Regions from separate parts of the Rhizobium sp. BK591 genome, predicted to be linked through region 1. Evidence: predicted binding sites of a transcription regulator. Region 1 holds the regulator's gene; each other region holds the start of a gene.
The links. Region 1 encodes LexA, which represses DNA repair genes until DNA is damaged. Its sites were predicted from a motif close to TGTTCNNNNTGTGTTCNG; they were not measured.
Positions count from the first base shown of each region.

Region 2: the regulator LexA is predicted to act here: its motif matches at 2,117-2,134, upstream of FHX10_RS23600 (helicase-related protein).
Region 3: the regulator LexA is predicted to act here: its motif matches at 1,762-1,779, upstream of FHX10_RS19225 (2'-5' RNA ligase family protein).

Region 1 is NZ_JACIAZ010000003.1:795,593-798,868, forward strand. Features, by position in the region: gene FHX10_RS17240 (ComEC/Rec2 family competence protein) at 1-812, shown strand, start outside; gene lexA (transcriptional repressor LexA) at 793-1,512, opposite strand; gene FHX10_RS17250 (VOC family protein) at 1,710-2,606, shown strand; gene kdsA (3-deoxy-8-phosphooctulonate synthase) at 2,603-3,276, shown strand, end outside.
Region 2 is NZ_JACIAZ010000005.1:337,352-340,627, forward strand. Features, by position in the region: gene FHX10_RS23600 (helicase-related protein) at 1-1,954, opposite strand, end outside; gene FHX10_RS23605 (DUF3309 family protein) at 2,762-2,917, shown strand; gene FHX10_RS23610 (YMGG-like glycine zipper-containing protein) at 2,945-3,202, shown strand.
Region 3 is NZ_JACIAZ010000004.1:222,012-225,287, reverse strand. Features, by position in the region: gene FHX10_RS19240 (oxidoreductase) at 1-185, shown strand, start outside; gene FHX10_RS19235 (SDR family oxidoreductase) at 222-956, shown strand; gene FHX10_RS19230 (methylated-DNA--[protein]-cysteine S-methyltransferase) at 1,044-1,607, opposite strand; gene FHX10_RS19225 (2'-5' RNA ligase family protein) at 1,857-2,474, shown strand; gene FHX10_RS19220 (succinylglutamate desuccinylase/aspartoacylase family protein) at 2,562-3,276, shown strand, end outside.

The sequences.
Region 1 (3,276 bases):
ATCTGGTGATCGCCGTCGCCAAGACCGTGTCCGGCTGGGGTGGCGACATCGGCATCGGCCGCTTGCCCGCCTGGTATTTCGCGGTCGCCGTGGCAGGCTTCCTGCTGCTGACGCTGCTCCGCACTCGGCTGCGCCATATGGGCACGTCGATCATGTCAGCCGCAACGCTCATCCTGCTGCTTCTGCCGGTTCCCCGGCCGCCGGATCTGGTGATTTCGGAAGATGGCAGTCTCGTCGCGGTCGTCGAGGCGGCGGCAATGGCCTCCAACCGTGAAAACCCGCCGGATTTCATCTTCGACCAATGGCAGCGCGCGCTGGTCCTGCCGGCGCATGACCCGCCGAAGATGCTGGATGGTCCTGCTGTCCCGCCAGCGGGAGAGGACCGCCGCGTCAAGCTCTCCCGCGATCAGCAGAACGAAGCGAGGGCGGCGATGCGGGCGGCTGCAGCCGGCGGTGACGCAAACCGCTTTTCCTGCGTCAAGAAGGCCTGGTGCATATCAAGGCTTGGCAACGGTCATGTGGTCGCCGTCATCGACAATGCCGCCTATCTCGCTCCGGCCTGCGATGCGGCCGATATCGTGGTAACGTCGGTCCGCCTGCGTTTCAACAGCTGCCGCTCAGGCGCGACGCTCTTCACCGGCGAGACGTTGCGCCGGACCGGTTCCGTCGAGCTGCGCTTCGCGGAGGCCGGCATGGAGGTCACAACCGCATTCGATGATCTGTGGCGGCCATGGATCCGCCATCGCGCCTATGACTGGCGCAGCAACAGCTTTGTCGAAACCGGCCAGGGTGTTAGTGATAGCGGCGAATAAGGCCGACGAGTTTGCCCTGCACCTTGACGCGGTCTGGCCCGAAGATCCGGGTCTCGTAAGCCGGGTTGGCCGCTTCCAGCGCGATCGAGGCGCCCTTGCGGCGGAAGCGTTTGAGTGTCGCTTCTTCGTCGTCGACGAGAGCAACGACGATGTCGCCAGGGCTTGCGGTGCTGCCATTGCGGATGATCACGGTGTCGCCGTCGAAAATGCCGGCGTCGATCATCGAATCACCCTTGACCTCCAGCGCGTAGTGTTCACCGGAGCCGAGCATATCGGCCGGAACGACGATGTCGTGGGTGTTGTTCTGGATTGCCGAGATCGGAACGCCGGCGGCGATGCGGCCCATGACCGGCACGGAGACTGAGTTGCCATTGTCGGCGACGGGTTTTGCAGGAGCGGGAGTGGCGACCGACCGGGGCTTGCCCAGGCTGCCCTCAATGACGCTCGGCGAAAAGCCGCGCCGGGGCTGGATGCTGGGGCTATAGGCCTCCGGAAGCTTGATGACCTCGAGTGCGCGGGCCCGGTTCGGTAGGCGGCGAATGAAGCCACGCTCCTCGAGCGCCGTAATCAGCCGGTGAATCCCGGACTTCGAAGCGAGATCCAGGGCGTCCTTCATTTCGTCGAAAGACGGCGGAACGCCGGATTCCTTCATGCGCTCATGAATGAAGAGGAGAAGCTCCTGTTGTTTGCGCGTGAGCATCGACGTTGTGACCTCGTGATTGAAACAAATCCAGAACAGACACTATATGTTCCATATGTGTTCCGCAAGTAGCTAAATTTCCGTAAAACTTGGCGCCAACTCGTTGAGATTTTTATTTTCATTTGCCGGATTGGCCGACAAGTCTTGCCTTGGGCGGCACTGTCGCACATCTCTGCCGTGTCAGGAGAGGGGATATCATGAACGAGCATTCCGCCAAACCACGCCCGCTGGATCATGTCGTGCTGCCGGTCGTCAATATCGATCTGGCGCGCGAGAGGCTCGGCAAGCTGGGCTTTACCGTTGCCGCCGATGCGCGTCATCCCTTCGGAACGGAGAATGCCTGCGTCTTTTTTGCCGATAAGACCTATCTGGAGCCGCTCGGGATTGCGAGCGTTAGGGAAAGTGAAGCATCGGCGCGGCAAGGCAATGTCTTCACCGCCCGCAACCGCGCCTTCCGATTCCGCTGCGGCGAGGAAGGGCTTTCGGCGGTGGCCTTCGGCAGCGAGGATGCCGATATCGATCATCGGAATTTCGTCGGCGACGGAGCGAGCGCCGGCGAGATGCTGGCGTTCAGCCGGCCGATGACGATGCCGGATGGTTCTGAGAGCATTGCCGGCTTCAGGCTGGCCTTTGCCGGCGACCTGCGCGCGCCCGATCTCTTTCTCTTCACCGTCGAGCGCGTCAATCCGCTGCCGGCCGACCGCAGCGCGCTGGAGGCGCATGCCAATGGCGTCACCGGCATTGCCGAGGTGGTGCTTTGCGCGCCCGATGCGGCTGCCTTCGCCGCCTTCGTCAGTCTTGCCAGCGCGCAATCGGCAGTCGAGAAAACCGGTTTCGGCGTCACGATCGCGGCGTCGAATGTGAAAATCAGCCTGATGACGCCGGAGGGTTTGGAGGCCTATTTCGAGGTCGCTGTCCCATCCGCCGACCGCGGCCTGCGCGGCCGGGCGATTCTCTTCGCTGTCGCCGATCTTGCCGTGACAGAAGCGCATTTGGCTGCTAACGGGGTGACATATACGCGCAAGAACAATCGCATTCTGGTGAAGCCCGCGCCCGGGCAGGGCACGCTTTTCGCCTTCGAGGAAACACGATGAGCACAGATACGAATTCCCAAGTCAAGATCGGCGAGGGCCAGGGCCAGGTCACCTTTTCCAACACCGGCCGCCTGTCGCTGATTGCCGGCCCTTGCCAGATGGAGAGCCGCGACCACGCCTTCATGGTGGCCGGCACGCTGAAGGAGCTTTGCGGAAAGCTCGGCATCGGCCTCGTCTACAAGAGCTCCTTCGACAAGGCAAACCGCACTTCGCTTTCGGCCGAACGCGGCATCGGCATTGAAAAGGGCATGGAGATCTTTGCCGACCTCAAGAAGGAATTCGGCTTTCCCGTCCTGACCGACGTTCATACCGCCGAACAATGCGCCGAGGTGGCAAAGACCGTCGATGTCCTGCAGATCCCGGCCTTCCTTTGCCGCCAGACCGATCTTCTCATCGCCGCCGCCAATACCGGCCGCGTCGTCAATGTCAAGAAGGGCCAGTTCCTCGCTCCCTGGGATATGAAAAACGTCCTGAAGAAGCTTAACGCCAGCGGCAATCCGAACGTGCTGCTGTGCGAGCGCGGCGCCTCGTTTGGCTACAACACGCTGGTTTCCGACATGCGTTCGCTGCCGATCATGGCGTCGATGGGTGCTCCCGTTGTTTTCGACGCCACCCATTCCGTGGCGCAGCCGGGCGGGCAGGGCGATTCCTCGGGCGGCCAGCGGGAATT
Region 2 (3,276 bases), on a different contig from region 1:
GTCGGAACAGCACGCCGAGATTTTCGACGAGCTGGAAGGCAAGCCCCTTGGCAAGACCCTGCAGATCCTCGGCGCGCGACAGATCATCGAGCGGTTTCAGCACCGTGCTGATATGATGGTTGACGAAGCGTTCGATGCGGGCCGCAACGTGATCCCGGGCATTGCCCGTCAACTGCTCGTCGGCCAGCAGAAGCACGCGCGGACGCATGACGTGATCACTGCCCGAAAGCCGCGCCACCGGGTCGCCCAGCCAACGAATCAACCCATCCGAGCCGATCGCCAGATCACTATTGCCGGCGGCATGCATCCGCGCCGCGCGGGCTTCGAATTCGAGCGCGAGCGCCTTCTGCGACGCAGCCTGAACCGCCTTGGCATCCGGTCCGTCCGTTCCCGCCACCGGCGTGAAACGGAATCCGCTCAATTGCCCTACATGATGTCCTTCAACGAAGACATCACCATTCACACTGATTTCAGCTTCCAGCATCGCATTCTCTCTCAGGCGCTTCATGAGCACAGATGTCCTGCGATCAACAAAGCGTTTCGTCAACCTTTCATGTAACGCGTCGGACAATCGATCTTCGATTTCCCGCGTCTTTTCCTGCCAGTGTGTCGGATCGGCAAGCCAGCCAGGCCGATTCGAAACGTAGGTCCAGGTCCTTATCTGCGCGATTCGCGCCGAAAGCGTGTCAATTTCCCCATCTGTCCGATCGGAGCGATGCACCTGCTCCGCGAGAAACTGCTCATTCACCGTGCCATAGCGGACGAGATCGGAAAAGAGGGTCGAGATAAGATCGGCGTGTTGCGCAGGAGTGATACGCCGGTAATCGGGAAGCGCGCAAGCCTCCCAGAGTTTTTCGACGCGCGCCGGCCTGTCGGCGAGATCGATGACCTCTGGATAACGCGAAAGCTGTTCCAGCGCCTGCTGGTCGACAGCAGGCAGCGCTCGCGTCAGTCCCGGCACGCGCGGTCCCGCCTCAAGGCTTGTCCGCAAGGATTGAATCGAGGAGAAGTCCATCTCCGTCGTGCGCCATTGCAAAACCTTGACGTTGTCGAATTCGTGCCCCTCGATACGTTGCACCAATTCATCGTCGAAGGGCGAGACCTGTCCGGTGACGCCGAAGGTCCCGTCCCGCACGTGCCGCCCGGCGCGCCCGGCGACCTGGCCGAGTTCGCCCGGATTGAGATTGCGGAACTGGTAACCGTCGAATTTCCGGTCTTGGGCAAAGGCGACGTGATCGACATCGAGGTTGAGGCCCATGCCGATCGCATCGGTCGCCACCAGATATTCGACGTCGCCCGCCTGATAGAGTGCGACCTGCGCATTGCGGGTGCGCGGGCTGAGCGCGCCGAGCACGACAGCCGCGCCGCCACGCTGGCGGCGGATGAGCTCGGCGATGGCATAGACCTCGTCGGCCGAAAACGCGACGATGGCAGAACGCTGCGGCAGCCGGGTGATCTTCTTCTGGCCGGCATAGAAAAGATGCGAAAGCCGCGGCCGCTCGACGACAGTGATGCCCGGCAGGAGCTGCTGCAGGATCGGCCGCATCGTCGCCGCGCCAAGCAGCAGCGTTTCCTCACGGCCGCGAAGATGCAGAATGCGGTCGGTGAAGATATGACCGCGCTCGAGATCGCCGGCGAGCTGAACCTCGTCGATGGCAACGAAGGCGGCCTTGGTCTCACGCGGCATCGCCTCGACGGTACAGACGGAAAAACGCGCATTGGGCGGCGAAATCTTTTCCTCACCGGTGACCAGCGCCACATTCTGCACGCCGACCTTCTCCACCACCCGCGTATAGACCTCGCGCGCCAGCAGCCTGAGCGGCAAGCCGATCACGCCGGTCCCGTGCGCGACCATGCGCTCGATGGCATAATGGGTCTTGCCGGTATTGGTCGGTCCGAGCACCGCGGTCACACCGCGTCCACTCAGAATCATCGGCTGCGAAGTCAGAGTCATGGGTCCATGCAAATGAGGCGGGTGGCCCCAGGAAAATCTCAGCCCCACGAGGGAAGCTAAAGAACACATGGACAGCTGCCGCCGCAAACGCAAGGGCAGATTTCAAAATGCACCGGGGATTACGACCTTTGCGAGTCTTGTGGAACGTCTGAATTCACGATTCGGAACAGCGTGAGAACGAATCAGCGACGAATCGCTGACTCCAGCTGATTCAGCTTTTGTTCACGGCTAAGTATTGATTTTGAATCACTTTTTCCCACTAGATGCTGAATCGCGAGACTCCCTCCCATTCGCATTTTCGCCGTCGTGAGCGACGATTCCCGCGCCGATTTTGAACAGGCGAGAGCGTCCCGAAATTAACCTCTCGACCAAAGCCGGAACGAATCGGAGACGAATCGCTGACTCCGCGGTTTTCGCCTTTCGTTCACGACCAAATCTGGTGGCATCACCAGGTCCGGACGCTAGATGCGGAATCGGCAGCGGAACTCTTCGCCCGCCTCCTGGCATAGGCATTAATCTTTTTGAAGCCGGATTCAGACAGCGTTAAGTCAAGGCGGCCAATCGCGATGGGTCGATCAAAAGCGGAACGAATCGCTGACGAATCGGCGACACCGCGGCTTTCCCTCTTTGTTCACCGCAACATATTGTATTTAAATGTAATTTTAACCATAGCGGCAATTTTCCGAGATGACGGAAATTAACCGTGAATCACGCCCTTGTCACATTTCCAAGCTTAACCGGGAACAAAAATCGCCAATGCGTGTTTCTGGTCCATCCAAATTGCGGATGAAATGAAGGAAACACACCATGCTTGGCACGATACTTCTAATTATCCTCATTCTGCTCTTGATCGGAGCCTTGCCGAATTGGGGTTACAGCCGTGGCTGGGGCTATGGACCTTCTGGCGGTTTGGGGCTAGTTCTCGTGATTATCATTATCCTTGTACTAATGGGCCGCATCTAAAGGCCAACGAACCTGGGGAGTTACGACATGATGAAGAAGATTGTTCTTATTGGTGCGCTGGTCGGCGCTCTGGCATCCTGCACAGCAACCGAGCAAGGTACGGCGATCGGCGCCGGCACCGGTGCGGTCATCGGCGGTGTCGTCACCAACAGCTGGGGCGGTGCCGCCGTCGGCGCCGTGGCCGGCGGTCTAACCGGCGCTCTCATCGGCCACTCGGTCGAACGCCGCGGCTACTGCGTCTATCGCGACCGCTACGGCCGCCGCTACGAGGCTCGTTGCCGCTAATCGGCAAAACCATATCGGACTCCCAACGGGCGCTTCTGCGCCCGTTTTTTTGGCCTGCCGCATCCGTCAACGAG
Region 3 (3,276 bases), on a different contig from region 1:
AGCAGCCGGGTGATCCCACCCGAGCCGCAACGGCAATCCTATCGGCATTCGAGGCGGACGAGCCGCCGCTTCGCCTCCTGCTCGGTGCACCCGCCCTGAAAATCGCCCGCGAACGGCTCGATGCGCTGCGCGCAAATTTCGACACCTGGGCGGAGACGACGCTCAGCGCCGATTTCCCAAGCTGACCGCCACGAAAACCTCAACCTGCAATGGAGCTTGAAATGTCTGATATCAAAGGAAAAGTCATTGCCATCACCGGGGCCAGCAGCGGCATCGGAGAGGCTACGGCCAGGGTGCTGGCTGCGGCCGGCGCGCATATCGTGATCGGCGCACGTCGCACCGATCGGCTGAAGGAACTTGCCGACGACATCGCCGCAAAGGGCGGGACGGTGCGCCTGCGACAGCTTGACGTCACCGACCGCTCGCAGGTGGAAGCCTTCGCAGGCTTTGCCAGATCCGAATTCGGACGGCTGGACGTGATCGTCAACAATGCCGGCGTCATGCCGCTCTCGCCGCTCGATGCCCTCAAGGTCGACGAATGGGACCGGATGGTCGACGTCAACATCAAGGGCGTTCTCTACGGCATTGCCGCAGCGCTTCCGATCATGAAAGCGCAGGGGTCGGGGCAGATCATCAACCTGTCTTCGATCGGCGGCCACAGCGTCTCTCCGACGGCTGCCGTCTATTGCGCGACGAAATTCGCGGTGCGGGCGATCTCGGACGGATTGCGACAGGAGACCGACCGCATCCGGGTGACCGTCATCTCTCCCGGCACAACGACATCGGAACTGGCCGAGACGATCACCGATCCGACCGCGCGGGATGCGATGAAGGCTTTCAGGGCGATCACGATCAGCCCCGAGGCGATCGCCAATTCGATCCTCTACGCCGTCAGCCAGCCTGATGACGTCGATGTCAGCGAGATCATCATCCGGCCGACAGCCAGCCCGCATTGAGCGGCTGAGATTGCTGCCAAAGCAATTCCCGCAAAAGTGTAGCGCGGTTTCGCGTCCGGAATTGCGGAAACGAAAAGCCTCCGCCGCCTAAAAACCCAGGGACTGCTGGGCGGGCGGCGGCGGTGCGAGATTGACGCCTTCGAGTTCCAGCATGCGGGCCTTCGATGTCGAACCGCCGGGCGCGGAGAAGCCGCCGATCTTGCCGCCGGCCGCAAGCACCCGGTGACAGGGGATGATCAGAGCGACCGGGTTTTTCGCCATCGCCTGGCCGACGTCGCGGGCGGCCTCGGGCCCGGCGCCAAGCTCCTTCGCCAGCGCGCCGTAAGTGGTCGTGCGGCCCCAGCCGACACGCCGTGCCGCCGCATAAATATCCCGGAAGAAGGCATCCTGGCCGGCAAGATCGAGTTCGACTCCGGAAAAATCCGTCTCCTCGCCCTGGAAATAGCGCTTCACGGCGGCAACCGTCTCTAGCACAGCTGGCGTCGGCGCGCCGGGTTCGGCATCCGGTAGGCGGCGCAGCAGCAGCCGTTCGGTCGCTTCCGCTGATTTGGTCGGCAGTTGGAAACGGGTGATGCCGGCATCGCTCCAGGCGATGCCGCAGAAACCGCCCGCGGTTTCGAAGATGAGATAGTGGTGCGTTGTCTCAGCCATGACAGCCTCCGCATGTTCGATTGCCTTCAAAATCGTATGAGACGGCCGCTGTTTCAACCCGTTTCTTGCGCGTACCGGGCTTTTCGAAAGTCCACTTCATCCGGCGCCGGGCAAGGGTTCGGATGAATTTAACGCCAAGCATATCGGGACATTGTGTTCTCTTTTTGTTCTTGAGGTGCGGTCCTGTTGAGAATATCCTCCGTCGCGTTTTGGAAACGACGCGTCAGGTCATGACGACCGTGAGGGCCTATGAACCAGATTTCCCTCGATTTCGAGTGTGACAAGAATCGTCGCGAGCGGCCGAACGAAAGTTACACCGGCAGACACCGGCTTTTCTTCGCTCTCTGCCCTCCCGATGCCGTCGAACGGCAGGCGGCCGCGATCGCCGATGACCATGGCAAAGCTTTCTCTCTTTCCGCAAGACCACGCCTGACGACGCTGCACGTGACGATCATCGGCATCGATGACTATGAAGAATTACCGGAGGACGCGGTCTTTGCGGCGCGCCAGGCCGGCGCGACGGTGGAGAGCGCACCGATCACGATCACCTTCGACAGGATCATGAGTTTCAAGCGGGAGGGCAAGGCGCGGCCACTCGTGCTTTGCGGTGAAGGCGGACGAAAGCCGCTCACACGGCTGCATGTCCAACTCGGTGTCGGCATGCACAATGCCGGATTGCGGCACAATATAAGCCGGCATTTCACGCCACATATGACGCTGCTCTACGACCGCAAGGCCGTGCCGCCGACAAGCCTCGACAGACCGGTTTCATGGACGGCCGCCGAATTCCTGCTCGTCCACAGTGTTCTCGGAAAGACCGAACATCGGGTCATCGATCGCTGGCCGCTGCTCGGCTGCGGGCAATGATGGATCGCGGCTTGCGCTTGCCTGATTTCCGCGCATAAAGCTCTGAAGGCCTGTTCCGGCATTGACGCAAACGGGAGCGAAAGCGGCATGGACATTTCAGAGATCATCATCCCGGGCGATACGCCGGGAACGGAGTGGCGGCTCCCGGTGCTGCGCTTTACGGGCCACGATCCGGAGGCGCCCAAGACCTATATCCAGGCGGCCCTGCATGCCGGCGAGCTGCCTGGAACGGTGTTGCTGCATTTCCTCTGCGAGCGGCTGCGGCAGGCGGAAAGCCAGGGCGGGATCGCCGGCGATGTCACCATCGTGCCGCAGGCCAATCCGATCGGTGCGGCGCAGTCGCATTTCGGCGAATTGCAGGGCCGTTTCGACCTGGGCTCGCGCACCAATTTCAACCGGGATTTCCCGCTGATCTCCCTTGTCGATCGGGCCTCACTGATCGAGGACCTCGATGACACCCCGGCTACCGACAGATTGAAGCGGCAACTGCTGCATATGGCGCTCGGGGCCGACCTCGTGCTCGACCTGCATTGCGACGACGAATCCCTGCAATATGCCTACATCGACGAGGCCTTCTGGCCTGAGGCGGCCGATCTCGCCAGCGCGCTCGACATGGAGGCCGTGCTGCTTTCGGATGGCGAAAGCTCGGCCTTCGAGGAGGCCGTCGGCTTTGCATGGAAATATGAAGTCCCCGGCGAGCGCCGCTCCCGATTGCCCGGCAAACTCTCCGTCACCGTCGAACTGCGCGGCAAGCGCGACGTCGATCCGGTGCTGGCGAAAAAGGATGCGGACGGGCTCTGGC